DNA from 4 places in the Halobacillus sp. AWM4_238 genome. Region 2 is predicted to be linked to each of the others. Evidence: predicted binding sites of a transcription regulator. Region 2 holds the regulator's gene; each other region holds the start of a gene.
The links. The regulator LexA, encoded in region 2, represses DNA repair genes until DNA is damaged. The targets are predictions, from matches to a motif close to CGAACATATGTTCG.

Region 1 (3,365 bases), 800 kb from region 2:
TGTAACAAACGGTGATTCTCGAGCTTATAATAACTTATCCGCTTGTATGGGTCATGATCTATGATAGGGAGCTCTTGTGTCTGTCTCATATATTGGTCGACGGCATGTTGAACGAGATCGATATCCAGCGCAAGATCCCGGTCATGTTCCTCAAATAATTCATAGGTTTCCCGGGACATGTAGAAGTTTTGAATAGGTACAGCTTTTAAGTAGGGGGCTAAAAGTTCATAATCCAAGGAAAGATCCTCTTTGATGATTACGCTTAGAGGAACATCGCTTGGCTTGGCATCCGCATAGGCATGGACGGCTTTCCGGACATCGTGTATGGATAAATCCTTTTTCTCCAGTTTCGGCTTCTTGTTTTTTCTACGCCACATGTATCTTCCTCCTAAAAGAAATTTTGCTTGAGAGGTGTTTTCAATGAAAGATCAACCGGTTCAGCCTGAACTCGATTTCTTCACATTACTTAATCCTGACTTTGGTCGTGGTGAAGAGCAGAGAGGTAATAAAGGCCAGAAAGAAGAAAAGGTTTAATTGTAGTATAGCAGAATTGTCGAAATGAAACATTTTTTAAGAATGTTTAGACTTTTGTTGGGTGATTTGGTAAATTAAAGAAGATGAGCGGTAGGTTCGACCTGAGTGTAGAGCTGCCGCCACTTGAAATGAAAGAGGTGTTGAAGTGGATGACATATGTTCATGGAAAAGAATACGAGATTAATCCTCAAACCATCGCGCTTATAGCCAGAAACTGTGAGGATGGACAAGCTTTTACGGAAGTGATAGAGACGGATGAGCGGTTTGTCATTTCAAAATGTCCAAGTGATCTAATCGATCGTTCCTGTCGTTACTTTGCAAGCAGTCTCGATGGCCGTATTGCAGGTACAAAGCAATTGACTGGTTATACACACAAACCACCGATTGTCATATCAGAAGCGATGGGCATTTATTTCTTCCCGATTATCTCCCCTAAACGAAAAGACTGCTCCTGGATTGCCCACAAATATATTCGGTCTTACCGTGGAGAACCTAATAAAACGACGACCGTACAATTCTCCAACGGCATGTCTGTCAATCTCCCAGTATCTGACGGCATGTTCGCCAATCAAGTCCAACGAACCGCTCACTTGCGCGTCATTCTGGAGGACCGCTTCCATTCGACACCTGTGGCTGCTGATCATCGTGCCGAACGGATCGCTGAGACCTTCTCATAAGCTCGAACAAAATATTTTCCACTTTTTTTCGGATGGCTGGATTGAAATAGTTACGCTTCTCCTCATATCCATGAGCTAAAAAAAGGAAAGAGGTAAATGAATCGTTTCTTCCAGATTCAACCACCTGCAATTTCATCTGATCCATTTGCTTTCTGAGTTCTCTTCGTTCTTTTCGCGCTTCCAGTTCCATTTTTCCGAGCATCTCCATGTATGGCTCCTTGATTTTGAATTTCCCTTGTTCCATGTGTTTCCGATCCTGCCTGATTACAGTAATGGCCATAGATAAAAACAAATAGCGGGAAGCGAGCTCCAATTCGTTTTGTTTTAGATACCTCATGTCATTCTCCTCCGAATACGAACAGATGTTCTTGTTTTGTATTATACCACGGAACGGTCCAATGTATGCAAGATAGTTTTACAAAAAGGTTGAAAGTGGTAAGAAGGGGAAATGATAGATAAAGACGCACATACTGGTAGGCATGGAGCTGGATTTTCGATAAAATAAAGAAAAGCATACACTGGTCGCTAGTGTACATAAGGAGTAGCATCATGGATTCAGTGTTTGAAAAAATCAACCAATGGCGCAGATTAGCGGAGAATGACCAATTATTTGATTACATCATCAGGCAACTCGAAGGATTGGAGCGCTTTGGACCAATTCCGGGCATCTTATTTCCTCTTATTGAAGCCTTTTTGCCGATCTTGCCACTTGTCGCCTTTGTTTTGGCCAATGCTGTTGTGTATGGGTTGTTCAAAGGATTTCTTTATTCATGGCTTGGAGCTGTTTTTGGATCATTATGCGTGTTTTTTATTATTCGTCGTTTAGGGGACAAGCGTTTGTTCCAGGCGATTACAAGGCAAAAGCAAGTGAAGAAAGTGACGAAGTGGGTGGAAGAGCATGGGTTTGGACCATTGTTCTTGCTCATGTGCTTCCCGTTTTCTCCCTCGTCGATTATTAATGTGGTTTCTGGGTTATCCAATGTTAGTCGACAGCAATTCATCCTGGCTGTTCTCTTGGGGAAGGCCGTCATGATCTTTACGATTGCCTACGTCGGTTCAAGCATTGCGTCGTTTGCTCAGAATCCGGTGAAGTCGATCGTCGTCGGCGTTTGCATTCTGCTTTTCTGGGTGCTCGGGAAGTATATCGAGAAAAGAATACAGCTAAAGGCGGAACAGAAAGAGCACAGCATGGATTAAGTTTGTTGCAGCAAGGGTAAAATGTTTGTAGCACAACACCTGGAGGCGCAAACTATGAAAAAATATCGAAGAGCGATCAGAACGATATTACTCGCCCTATTATTGGCTTTCGTATTCCGCTCTTACTTGTTCGCAAGCTATATTGTTGATGGCGAATCAATGGAACCGACGCTCTATGATGGAAATTTACTGATGGTAAATAAAGCAGTCTATGATTGGCAGGATGTTGAAAGACAACAGGTCATCGTTTTTCATGCAAATGAACAAGAGGATTATGTAAAACGAGTCATCGGGGTAGGCGGGGATGAAATTGCCGTTCGAAATGATCAGTTATACATTAACGGTGAGCGTGTCGATGAACGTTACCTCGACCCCCTCCGTCCAAATGATGGTCTGCCTTTTACGAGAGATTTCACGTTAGAAGAGGTAACGGGGCATCAAAAGGTCCCTGAAGGCCACTTGTTCGTTATGGGTGATAACAGACGGGACAGTCTGGATAGTAGATATTTCGGGTTTGTCCCCGCTGATACCGTCGTCGGTAAAGTCGATGTACGCTACTGGCCCATGAACCAACTCGGCGTGCAATTTTAAAGCCAACCGTCCTAAAAGGGCGGTTTTTTTTGTGCCCAACGTTATTCAACGATATGGCAGGATTGTTGAAGACTCGATTTCGAGATGTTCCTGGGTTCGTTTGCTGCGTTAAGCGTCAGGGGTGGTTGGGAAGCTACTCGCTTTCCTGCGGGGATGACGGCAAGCCTCCTCGAGCTAAAGCTCTGCGGGGTCTCGCCAGCCAATCCATTCCCGCGGAAAGCGAGCTATTCCCCGCAGCCCCCATCCACTCAACAAACATCTCGAAACTGAGTGTTCAAGAAAAGGGAGCGATTGTGTAAGTGCGGGAGGGCATCATAAAGTGTGTAAAAATGATAAAATATAAACAGAATGAGAAAGAAAGGAGCG
Region 2 (3,365 bases):
GTAGCTCCAGGTCAGCACGAAATTGACTTCAAATATGCAGATGCCGTGAAACATTGTGATGATATCCAAACATTCAAACTTGTTGTCAAAACCATTGCACGTCAACATGGTCTGCATGCAACGTTCATGCCTAAACCATTGTTCGGTGTAAACGGATCCGGTATGCATGCCAACATGTCTCTCTTCAATGAGAAGGGCAATGCATTCTTTGATGAAAAAGGAAAAGAGCAACTCTCAGAAGTGGCTTACCAGTTCACAGCAGGCATCATCAAGCATGCAACGAACTTTACAGCCGTGACAAACCCTACAGTCAACTCTTACAAGCGACTTGTACCAGGGTATGAGGCTCCATGTTATGTGGCATGGTCTGGTCAAAACCGTAGTCCACTCGTGCGTGTTCCAACTTCCCGTGGTTTGAGCACAAGAATTGAAGTACGTAGTGTGGATCCATCAGCGAACCCGTACATGGCGATGGCTGTCCTTCTTGCTGCTGGACTAGATGGTGTGGAAAACAAACTGGAAGCACCGGCTCCTGTGGATCGAAACATCTACGTGATGGATAAGAAAGAGCGTGAGGCGCACGGAGTGAAAGACCTTCCAGCCACTTTGTATGATGCATTGGAAGAGCTGCATCAAGATCCAATTATGGTGGAAGCTCTCGGTGAACACCTGTTTGAACACTTCATTGAAGCAAAGGAAATTGAGTGGGATATGTTCAGAACTCAGGTTCACCCATGGGAACGCGAACAATACTTACAGACCTATTAATATCCAAACCCTTGAGGCTGATGGCTTCAAGGGTTTTCTTTTTTTATAAATGCAGGCTACATAGGGTTTACAGAATAAATTTCTAAATTTTGGTCGTATACCTGAGGTGGGTAAAGGCATATAATAAGAACAAACGTTCGTGTTATATGGAGGGATCGCCAATGGATTCTTTATTTCACCGCTCAAAACGTGAAAAAATGAAACTGGAATTAATCTATATCGACCATGAGGGTGTCATGTCTCAAAGGGTAATGAGAGTGGTGGACATCAGGGAGGACTATGTCATTGCGTATTGCTTTGAGCGGAAAAAGGTCAGGAGGTTTACAAAAAGTCGTATGTTAGCCGTCTTGCCTTTTGCGCCTAATAAAAAGAAACATGGAGCATAAGCAGAAATATAGAAAGAGACGAGTTTTCTAAACTCGTCTCTTTCTTTTAATGTACCGTTCGATATAGACCTACGACTTTTCCTAAAATGGACACATCCTGAAGTAGAATCGGCTCCATAGTTGCGTTTTCAGGCTGGAGACGAACGTGATTTCTCTCCTTGAAAAACCGTTTCACTGTAGCTTCTTCGTCTTCTGTCATTGCAACAACGATATCGCCGTTCTGGGCCGTCTGTTGTTGTCTGACGATGACCATGTCCCCATCGAGAATTCCTGCTTCAATCATACTTTCCCCTTGAACAATGAGGACGAACGTGTTGTCATCGGATCCTGCAAGTGTATCTGGTAGGGGAACATATTCTTCGATATTTTCTACAGCTGTAATCGGCGAACCTGCCGTGACTTTACCGATTACTGGAGCGTAAGAAGCTTCACTTCTCGGGATGCTGTGATCTTCTTCTAACTCGATCACTTCAATGGCACGAGGTTTGGTCGGGTCGCGTCTAATGTATCCTTTTTTCTCCAATCTGGATAAGTGACCGTGCACAGTCGAACTTGAAGCGAGGCCGACAGATTGACCGATCTCCCTTACAGATGGTGGATATCCTTTTGATAAAACCTGCTCTTTAATAAAATCTAGTATTTCCTGCTGCCGCTTTGAAAGTTTACTCATAGATTAGCACCTCGTACATAGGATTATAGTAACCACATTGTACCACTTATATTTGAAAAATACAAACAAGCGTTCGAAAAATACCATTGACAAGAACCTGTGTTCGTATATAATGAAAGTAACAAAAGCGAACACAGGTTCTTAAGAACGTTCGTTCTACGAATGCGGAGGGGTTATCAATGTTTAACAAATTATCTAAGCTGGATTACACCTACATTATTCTTTTTATTGTTAGTTTTATCATTCTCTATTATTCTATGGTCACTGCTGTTTAATAGAGAAAGAGAGAGGAACATTCAAGTGAAAGTGATTTTATATTGCAGGGTAAGTACGGAAAAGGAAGCGCAAGTGACTTCATTAAAACGACAACGAGCTGAATTGACTTCAATGGCAGAGAGTCATGGTTTTGAAGTTGTTGAATGTATTGAAGAGCAAGCGAGTGGTTACGATATCGAACGCGAAGGGGTCTTCCGCATGTTGGAATGTTTTTCTTCCGGGCGTGCGGAAGCCTTGTTAATTCAAGATGAAACACGTTTAGGGCGGGGGAATACGAAGATTGCTTTGTTTCATCAAATGAACCGGCTGAAGGTCAAGGTGTACTCACTCTCAAACCAGGGAGAATTGCAGTTATCTGAGTCTGATTCGATGGTTTTGCAGATTGTAGGAATCGTAGAGGAATACCAAAGAAAAATACATAATATGAAAATACGTCGGGGGATGAGAAAAGCCGTGGAAGAGGGTTATGATCCTTCAAACAATTTGTCAAATCGGGATCAGGCTCCAGGTCGTGAAAGAATCGATTTTCCTATTGAAGAAGTGGTCCGTTTAAGGAAAAGTGATTTGCCATTCAAAGATATTGCAGCGACCCTAAGAGGACTTGGGTATAATGTATCAAAGGCTACGGTTCATCGTAGGTACAAGGAATACCTATCTCTTGAAAAAGATGAAGAATCAAGGTAGTATATTTAAAGACAAGAATTTTGTATTTCTTGTCTTTTTCGTGTGTTTACGATCCAGACTATGAGTAAAGGAGAAGGATCTATGTTATCAAAAGAAAAGATTAATCGTATAAATGAATTAGCGAATAAATCCAAAAAGGAAGACCTTTCGAAAGAAGAAAAAGCAGAACAGCAGAAATTGCGCCAAGAATATTTGAAAAATGCGCGTCAATCTTTTAAAAATCAGCTGAAAGGTGTAACCGTCATAGACCCTGAAGGGAAAGACGTCACTCCGGAGAAGCTTCGTCAAATGCAAAAGAATGAAAAAAAGAATTAATGCCAAATCCTCCGTATTCGATCTTTTCGAATGCGGATTTTTTTGTTTAATTCCTTGGATAAGGGGGAAATTAGTTTTGAGGCTGTGCGAAATTTTGCACAAAGCTTGTTTCAAAATGAATTTCATTATAGGATAATACATGGTACATATACCTGAAAAGAAAGGGGAATGTTGAACATGGCAAACAGCCTTGAACAAACATCAATTAATACGATTAGAACTTTAACAATCGATGCAGTAGAAAAAGCAAACTCCGGACACCCAGG
Region 3 (3,365 bases), 750 kb from region 2:
CTTGGAGCATTTCCAGGGCTTCCTGAGTCGTTTCTTTACTGATGACGGTTTCGCCTTTCACCTGGGCAATGTCACGGACACGTTTCAACAGTCGGTTCGCAATTCTCGGTGTTCCTCTGGAACGACGGGCAACTTCAACGGCCGCTGCCCCATCAATTTCAACCGAAAAGATTTCTGCTGTCCGTTCTACAATCGAACAAAGCGCCTTTGTATCATAATACTCCAAGCGGCTGTGCACTCCGAAACGGTCCCTGAGAGGCGCAGAAAGCAAACCTGCACGTGTAGTGGCACCGACCAATGTGAATGGCGGGAGATCAAGCCTGACAGACCGGGCACTAGGACCTGTACCTACAACAATATCGAGACAGAAATCCTCCATGGCAGGATAGAGAACTTCCTCTACAGACCGTGGAAGGCGGTGGATCTCGTCAATAAAAAGGACATCTCCGGGTTCCAGGGAGGATAAGATCGCCGCTAAGTCCCCGGCCCTCTCGATTGCTGGGCCAGCCGTTGTTCGAAACTGGACGCCCATCTCATTAGCAATGATTGAAGCTAGCGTTGTTTTACCTAACCCTGGAGGTCCATACAACAACGCGTGATCAAGCGGTTCATCCCGCATTTTTGCTGCTTCAATGAAGATACTTAGATTATTTTTCACTTGATCCTGTCCGATATACTGCTTTAAGGTTTCTGGACGTAAACTAAGCTCAATCTCCTGATCCGTATCCTGCTGTTCCCCAGATATCATTCGATCTTCCAACATTCATCCCTCCTCACCTTAAGATTTCATTAGTAGTTGAAGTCCTTGTCTTACATAATCGTCCACGCTGCCATGTTTGGCTTTTTCAAGTTGTGTCCGGACAAACTTCACTTCTTTTTCTGTATAACCTAAAGCTTTTAAAGCTTCGATTGCATCGTCTAATACCGCTCTTTTCTCTTTCGCAGTCAAATCTTCCTGATAGAAAAGGGTGTCCTCATTTTCTTCATCAGGAAGCCAGACAATTAATTTCCCTTTCAAGTCAAGGATCATCTGGCGAGCCGTCTTTTTGCCGACGCCTGGGAATTTCGTTAAGTATTTATCGTCTTCTTGCTCAATCGCCGACACAAATTCTGGTACACTGACGGTTCCAAGGATAGCAAGCGCACCTTTTGGTCCAATACCGGAAACGTTCAGTAATTGAGCAAACAATTGTTTATCTTCTTTTTTCTTAAAACCGTAAAGCGACTGAATATCTTCTCTTATATAGTGGTACGTATGTACTTTCACTTCTTTGTTCATTGCATCTTGAAATTGATATGGATTTGCGCATAACACTTCATATCCAATGCCACTTGTTTCTATTGTTATCGACCCTTCATCGAGTGTCGTCAATTGCCCTTTTACATAACTAATCATTGTAAAATTCCCTCTCTACCCTTTATTGCTATCCTTCCTATTGTAACATACAAGCACATGTTCGCCCATGACCAATAGCCGTTGCTTTCCCCTTGAAACGGAACAAAACAGCCACAAAAGTTGTGGCTGTTTCACGTCTCTATACTTCGTCTTGTTTAGAGAATTGACGAACGACTTGCTCAAAGTGACGATGGTCCTTGATCTTGATCCCATTTTTCAACTCATTCTCTCTTTTCGTTTCCAATGGTTTAATGGGTACGGGCTTGAAGGATTCTATGACTTTCCCTTGATCAGGAAGCCCTTGAAAAACGGCTAACTCCCCATCCTCAGTCAAACCAAAATACCCTGTCTGCTTTGTCAAAGGAGAAATATCTTCAACATCCCTTTGAAAAACCACTCGATCCAGCTGTTGTTCCTCTACCGTCCATCCTTCATACGCAGCCCAAAAATCCATCATAGACCAAATGGTTTCTTCTTTCTTTGTCGTTTCCGTCACACCATCTATATAATGCTCCTTCAGAATGACCGTGAGATTCAAAGGTGCAGGTTTCACCAAAGTCTCCACTGCTTCTACATGCTTTTCTTTTCCCTGTATCGTCCTTTGCGGTGTGTTATCTTTATAGGTTTTCGGTGCCGTCTCACCGATCATTGACCAACTCAATACGGCAACCCCTATGGCTAACCCTACAATCAAGGCCCATCGTTTCATGATAGGATCCCCCCTAATTAAAAATAACTTCTGTTTCTAGTGTGTCCAGAAACAGAAGTTATTATCATAGCGACAGGGGTTCACGACAATTTTTCTAGAATCGCTTCATCGGCATCCAGGTTGTGATAGACTTCCTGAACGTCATCATTATCCTCGAGCATATCAATCAGCTTCAACATTTTTTCTACGCCTTCTTCGCCGAGTTCTGTATAAGTTTCAGGAATCATCGTTACTTCGCTTGTAGTAAACTCATAGCCACTGGACTCAAGCGCCTGTTTTACATCGGAAAAGGATTCGGGTTCTGTATAAATCTCAAATTGTTCTTCCGTTGTTTCCATTTCCTCTGCGCCGGCTTCAATAACTTCAAGCATGAGTTCTTCTTCATCTGCCTCTGTTGTATCCCGGTCGATCACGAGATAGCCTGAGCGGTTGAACATGAAGGAGACACAGCCATTTTCACCTAGATTGCCATCGTTTTTGTTGAAGGCGTGTCTGACATCAGCAGCCGTACGGTTTTTATTGTCCGTTAAAACCTTAACCATGACCGCTACCCCACCAGGACCATAGCCCTCATACGTATATTCTTCATAATTGACGCCTTCAAGATCACCAGTCGCTTTTTTAATGGCGCGGTCGATGTTATCTTTTGGCATGTTGTTTGATCTTGCTTTATCTACAGCTAAACGAAGGGCAGAATTGGTTTCCTGGTCCCCGCCTCCTTGTTTTGCTGCCATGAAAATCTCACGAGCAAGCTTCATGAAGAGTTTTCCGCGTTTCGCATCTTGAGCACCTTTTCGATGCTTGATATTACTCCATTTTGAATGGCCAGCCATTGGACATTCTCCTCTCCCAAACAAATCTTTATCGATCTTTTTATTTTTTCGTAAGTATACTTACGCTTATGACTCTACTCTTAAATATATCACAATCCCCATTCTTCTTTAAAGCAACACCTTTACTTCCACCATCGTCTCTGATTAATCTCATGAGAGGCATAAAAAAAGCTCCCGATATTGGAAGACTCAGTTTCGAGATGTTTGTGTATTATTAGGGCTGCGGGAAAAGGATCATCTAGCTCCATCGTCCCTTTTTCAATATCCGGTTCCGGCACCTAGCGGCTAGTGAGACCTCCGCTTCTTCACGATAAGTCAACATCGAATCATTTCGTTCTTCATGTTTCCTTTATCTCCGTCAGCTCAGTCCAGTCCCTACTCCGCTGATCAAGACAGTAGTCTCACCGTTTCCCTCCGCCCCTTGGCC
Region 4 (3,365 bases), 550 kb from region 2:
TCGGCCCCAAGGGTAAGTTCGGTTGTTCCTGCTGTTTTGGTCCCATGCGTCTACCCATAAAAATCCGCCTCCTTGATTATCTGCGTTTACGAGCTGCTTCTGGTCCCTCCATCGCGGTCGCACCTGGATAACTTAGGCGCTGATCGCGATCCGACTCTACTTTGCCGGAATTTTTTAATTTTTTCTCCTGTCGATCTCTACCCATCTTCAAACGCCTCCCTTCTCTTTTAGTATGGAAAAGAGACAGGAGGCTATGCCTGGGAATCATTTTTTATAATCGTCGAGAAAATCCTTTTGAAAGCTCGTATTCACCTGAGGATTTGACGGATTACTCAGATCACGAAACGGATTTTCCCCGTATTTTTCCGTTAAATCATCAATGGTTTTATACAACTTTTCCTTACTTGCAAATTGTTCAAAGCTGAAAAGATCAAGTTGTTGACTGACTTCTGATTTCTCGGCTAGATCACTTGCCGTGACGCCGAGCAAACGAACAGGCTGCTGATTCCAGTGATCGTCGAATAACTGCATCGCCACATGAAAAAGGTCTTCTGACGAATGAATAAATTCTTGTAACTGACGGCTTCTTGTAACGGTTTTCCGATCATGATAACGAATCGTCAGTTGAACATTCCTTGCAAGGACCTTTTTATTCTTCATCCGGGCTTCCACTTTATTAGAAAGTCTTCGGACCACGGTTTGGATTTCTGTGTCGTCCGTAGTGTCGTGGGGAAGCGTTGTTGATGTTCCAATGCTTTTAAATTCATGGACAGCATCAGGATCGACAGGCCGATCATCGATTCCATTCGCCCTGTTTTTTAAACGCTCCCCGTTGATTCCAAGGACACCTTTCAACTCAAGGACGGGGTGTTCAGCTAATCCACCAATGGTTTCTATACCGATTTTCCTTAGTTTTTCTGCTGTCTTCGAACCCACTCCGTACATTTCTTCAATCGGTAAAGGCCATAATTTTGTTTCAAGATCTCTTTTCCGTACTATTGTAATCCCCATCGGCTTTTTCATATCGGAACCCATTTTCGCCAGAAATTTATTAGGAGCTATTCCAATACTGCATGGAAGATCAAGTTCGTCCATTATCCGCTTTTGGATCCGCTCAGCTATTTCCGGAGGCGAGCCCTGGTCTGCACAGTCGGTAATATCCATATATCCTTCGTCAATGGAAACTGGTTGCACAAGTGGAGTCACCTCAGCTAAAATTTTGAACATTTCTTTGGAAGCTGTTCGGTACCTGTCAAACGTAGGTCCCATGACGATCAATTCAGGGCACAACCTTCGCGCTTCCCCTAAAGGCATCGTGGTTTTAACTCCATATTTGCGCGCTTCATAGCTACTTGTAACGATGATTCCACGCCTTTCTTCAGGGTTTCCTGCGATCGCAAGCGGCTTGCCTTTTAGAGAAGGATCGAAAGCCGCTTCCACAGAAGCATAAAAGCTGTTCATATCGACATGAAATATGACGCGTCCTTTTTTTGGATACCATTTGGACTGCATAACGTTCTTCCTCCATTGGAACATTTGTTCTCTATTATACCATGCGAAGCTTCGATATTGTCCAACAACGCCTCAATTATTGTTTGTCTAATCCATAAAACTCATAATCATTATTTAACTAGTTGGCAGGATTGTGGAAGACTCAGTCTCGAGATGTTTCGGGGTTCGTTGTTGAATTGAGCGTCAGGGGTGGTTGGGAAGCTACTAGCTTTCCTTTGGTGATTGAGGCAAGCCAGCTAAAGCTCTGCGGGGTCTCGCCAGCCAATCCATTCCCGCGGGAGTCTCGCAGCTTCCCCACCACCCCATTTAATGCTTTAGAGAAACGAACCCACTCACACGCATGGAGGGTCTTCCAAAACCACTTCTTCCTATCTGAAAAGCGCTATTTAGCAAACCTTGGACTACAATTAGCTCTTATCATTAAGTTAAATCAACCAAATCCTATGACGCAGGAAAACTGCTTATTCTGGTAGTGGTTTCGAGATACTTATCAGGGAAAGGGGCGGAGGGGAATGGCGAGACTCCTGCGGGAAAAAAGTGCTTGGTGAGACCCCACAGGACGCAGTCCGAGGAGGCTCACCGCGCTCCCGTGGAAAGCGAGCTATTCCCCGCAGCCCCCACTCACTCAACAAAAGTCTTGAAACTGAGTCTTCAAGAAAAGGGAGCTTATGTATAGATAATCGAATAGACCATAAAAAAGACTCCCTGAGATTTCAGGGAGTCTTTGCTTATTATTGTGCGACTTCTTCAACGATTGCTGTTACGAACTCTGTAATTTTTTCAAGCTCGCTCACAGGCATGCGTTCGTTAGTTGTATGGATTTCTTCGTACCCTACACTTAAGTTGACTGTAGGGACACCGTGGCCTGCGATAACGTTGGCATCACTTCCACCGCCACTTGTAAGGAGTTCACTTTCACGGCCGATGCGTTTCGCTGCAGAACGGGCCACTTCAACGACTTGGTCGCCGGCCTGTTGTTTGAAACCAGGGTACATGATTTCTACATCCAGTTCGACTTCGCCACCCATTTCTTCTGCTGTTTCTTGAAACGCTCGCTTCATTTTCTCTACTTGCGCTTCCATTTTTTCAGGGTTTAACGAACGGGCTTCAGCTAATACCTCTACGTGGTCACAAACGATATTCGTTTTTTGCCCACCTTCAAAACGTCCGATGTTCGCTGTTGTTTCGTCATCAATCCGTCCAAGAGGCATTTTAGCGATCGCGCGGGAAGCGAGTGTAATCGCTGAGATTCCTTTTTCAGGTGCCACTCCTGCGTGAGCAGTTTTCCCTTTAACGATGGCATTGATCTTTGCCTGGGTAGGAGCCGCTACGATAATGTTTCCTACCTGGCCATCACTATCGAGTGCATACCCATATTTCGCTTTAAGCATGGAAGCATCGAGAGCTTTCGCGCCAACAAGACCGCTTTCTTCTCCAACGGTGATGACGAACTGCAGGTCTCCATGCTCGACGTTTTGCTCTTGAAGGGAACGGATCGCTTCAAGGATTGCAGCGACACCAGCTTTGTCATCCGCTCCAAGGATGGTTGTACCATCTGTCACAATGTAACCATCTTCAACAGACGGGTTGACACCATTCCCTGGTACTACCGTGTCCATGTGTGAAGTGAAATAAATCGGTTCTGCGTCCTTCTTTGAACCTTCCAAATTACAAATGAGGTTATTTGCACCATGACCTGTAACGGAAGCAGCATCATCTTCCAACACTTCCAAACCTAGGTCCTGGAATTTCTTTTTCAATACTTTGGCGATTTCAGCTTCCTGGGTTGTTTCTGAGTCAATTTGCACCAACTCTAGAAACTCTTGCAGCAAGCGTTCTTTATTTATGGCTAC

Region 1: a site for LexA is predicted at 1,567-1,580, ahead of ACXACN_RS00945 (YhjD family protein). Genes of this name have one in related genera too.
Region 3: a site for LexA is predicted at 1,447-1,460, ahead of ruvA (Holliday junction branch migration protein RuvA). Genes of this name have one in related genera too.
Region 4: a site for LexA is predicted at 1,530-1,543, ahead of ACXACN_RS07955 (DNA polymerase IV). Genes of this name have one in related genera too.

The regions. Positions count from the first base shown of each region.
Region 1 covers NZ_JBSWSY010000002.1:174,660-178,024, forward strand. Annotated here, with positions in the region: gene ACXACN_RS00935 (DUF3939 domain-containing protein) at 1-377, opposite strand, end outside; gene ACXACN_RS00940 (competence protein ComK) at 684-1,211, shown strand; gene ACXACN_RS00945 (YhjD family protein) at 1,132-1,548, opposite strand; gene ACXACN_RS00950 (TVP38/TMEM64 family protein) at 1,761-2,408, shown strand; gene lepB (signal peptidase I) at 2,463-2,999, shown strand.
Region 2 covers NZ_JBSWSY010000002.1:978,611-981,975, forward strand. Annotated here, with positions in the region: gene glnA (type I glutamate--ammonia ligase) at 1-768, shown strand, start outside; gene ACXACN_RS05005 (hypothetical protein) at 930-1,154, shown strand; gene lexA (transcriptional repressor LexA) at 1,201-1,824, opposite strand; gene ACXACN_RS05015 (YneB family resolvase-like protein) at 2,125-2,784, shown strand; gene ACXACN_RS05020 (DUF896 domain-containing protein) at 2,866-3,099, shown strand; gene tkt (transketolase) at 3,277-3,365, shown strand, end outside.
Region 3 covers NZ_JBSWSY010000002.1:1,733,505-1,736,869, forward strand. Annotated here, with positions in the region: gene ruvB (Holliday junction branch migration DNA helicase RuvB) at 1-760, opposite strand, end outside; gene ruvA (Holliday junction branch migration protein RuvA) at 779-1,396, opposite strand; gene ACXACN_RS09015 (BofC C-terminal domain-containing protein) at 1,536-2,105, opposite strand; gene ACXACN_RS09020 (YebC/PmpR family DNA-binding transcriptional regulator) at 2,186-2,938, opposite strand.
Region 4 covers NZ_JBSWSY010000002.1:1,530,129-1,533,493, forward strand. Annotated here, with positions in the region: gene ACXACN_RS07945 (small acid-soluble spore protein P) at 1-58, opposite strand, end outside; gene ACXACN_RS07950 (YpzI family protein) at 77-205, opposite strand; gene ACXACN_RS07955 (DNA polymerase IV) at 265-1,512, opposite strand; gene ACXACN_RS07960 (M20/M25/M40 family metallo-hydrolase) at 2,244-3,365, opposite strand, start outside.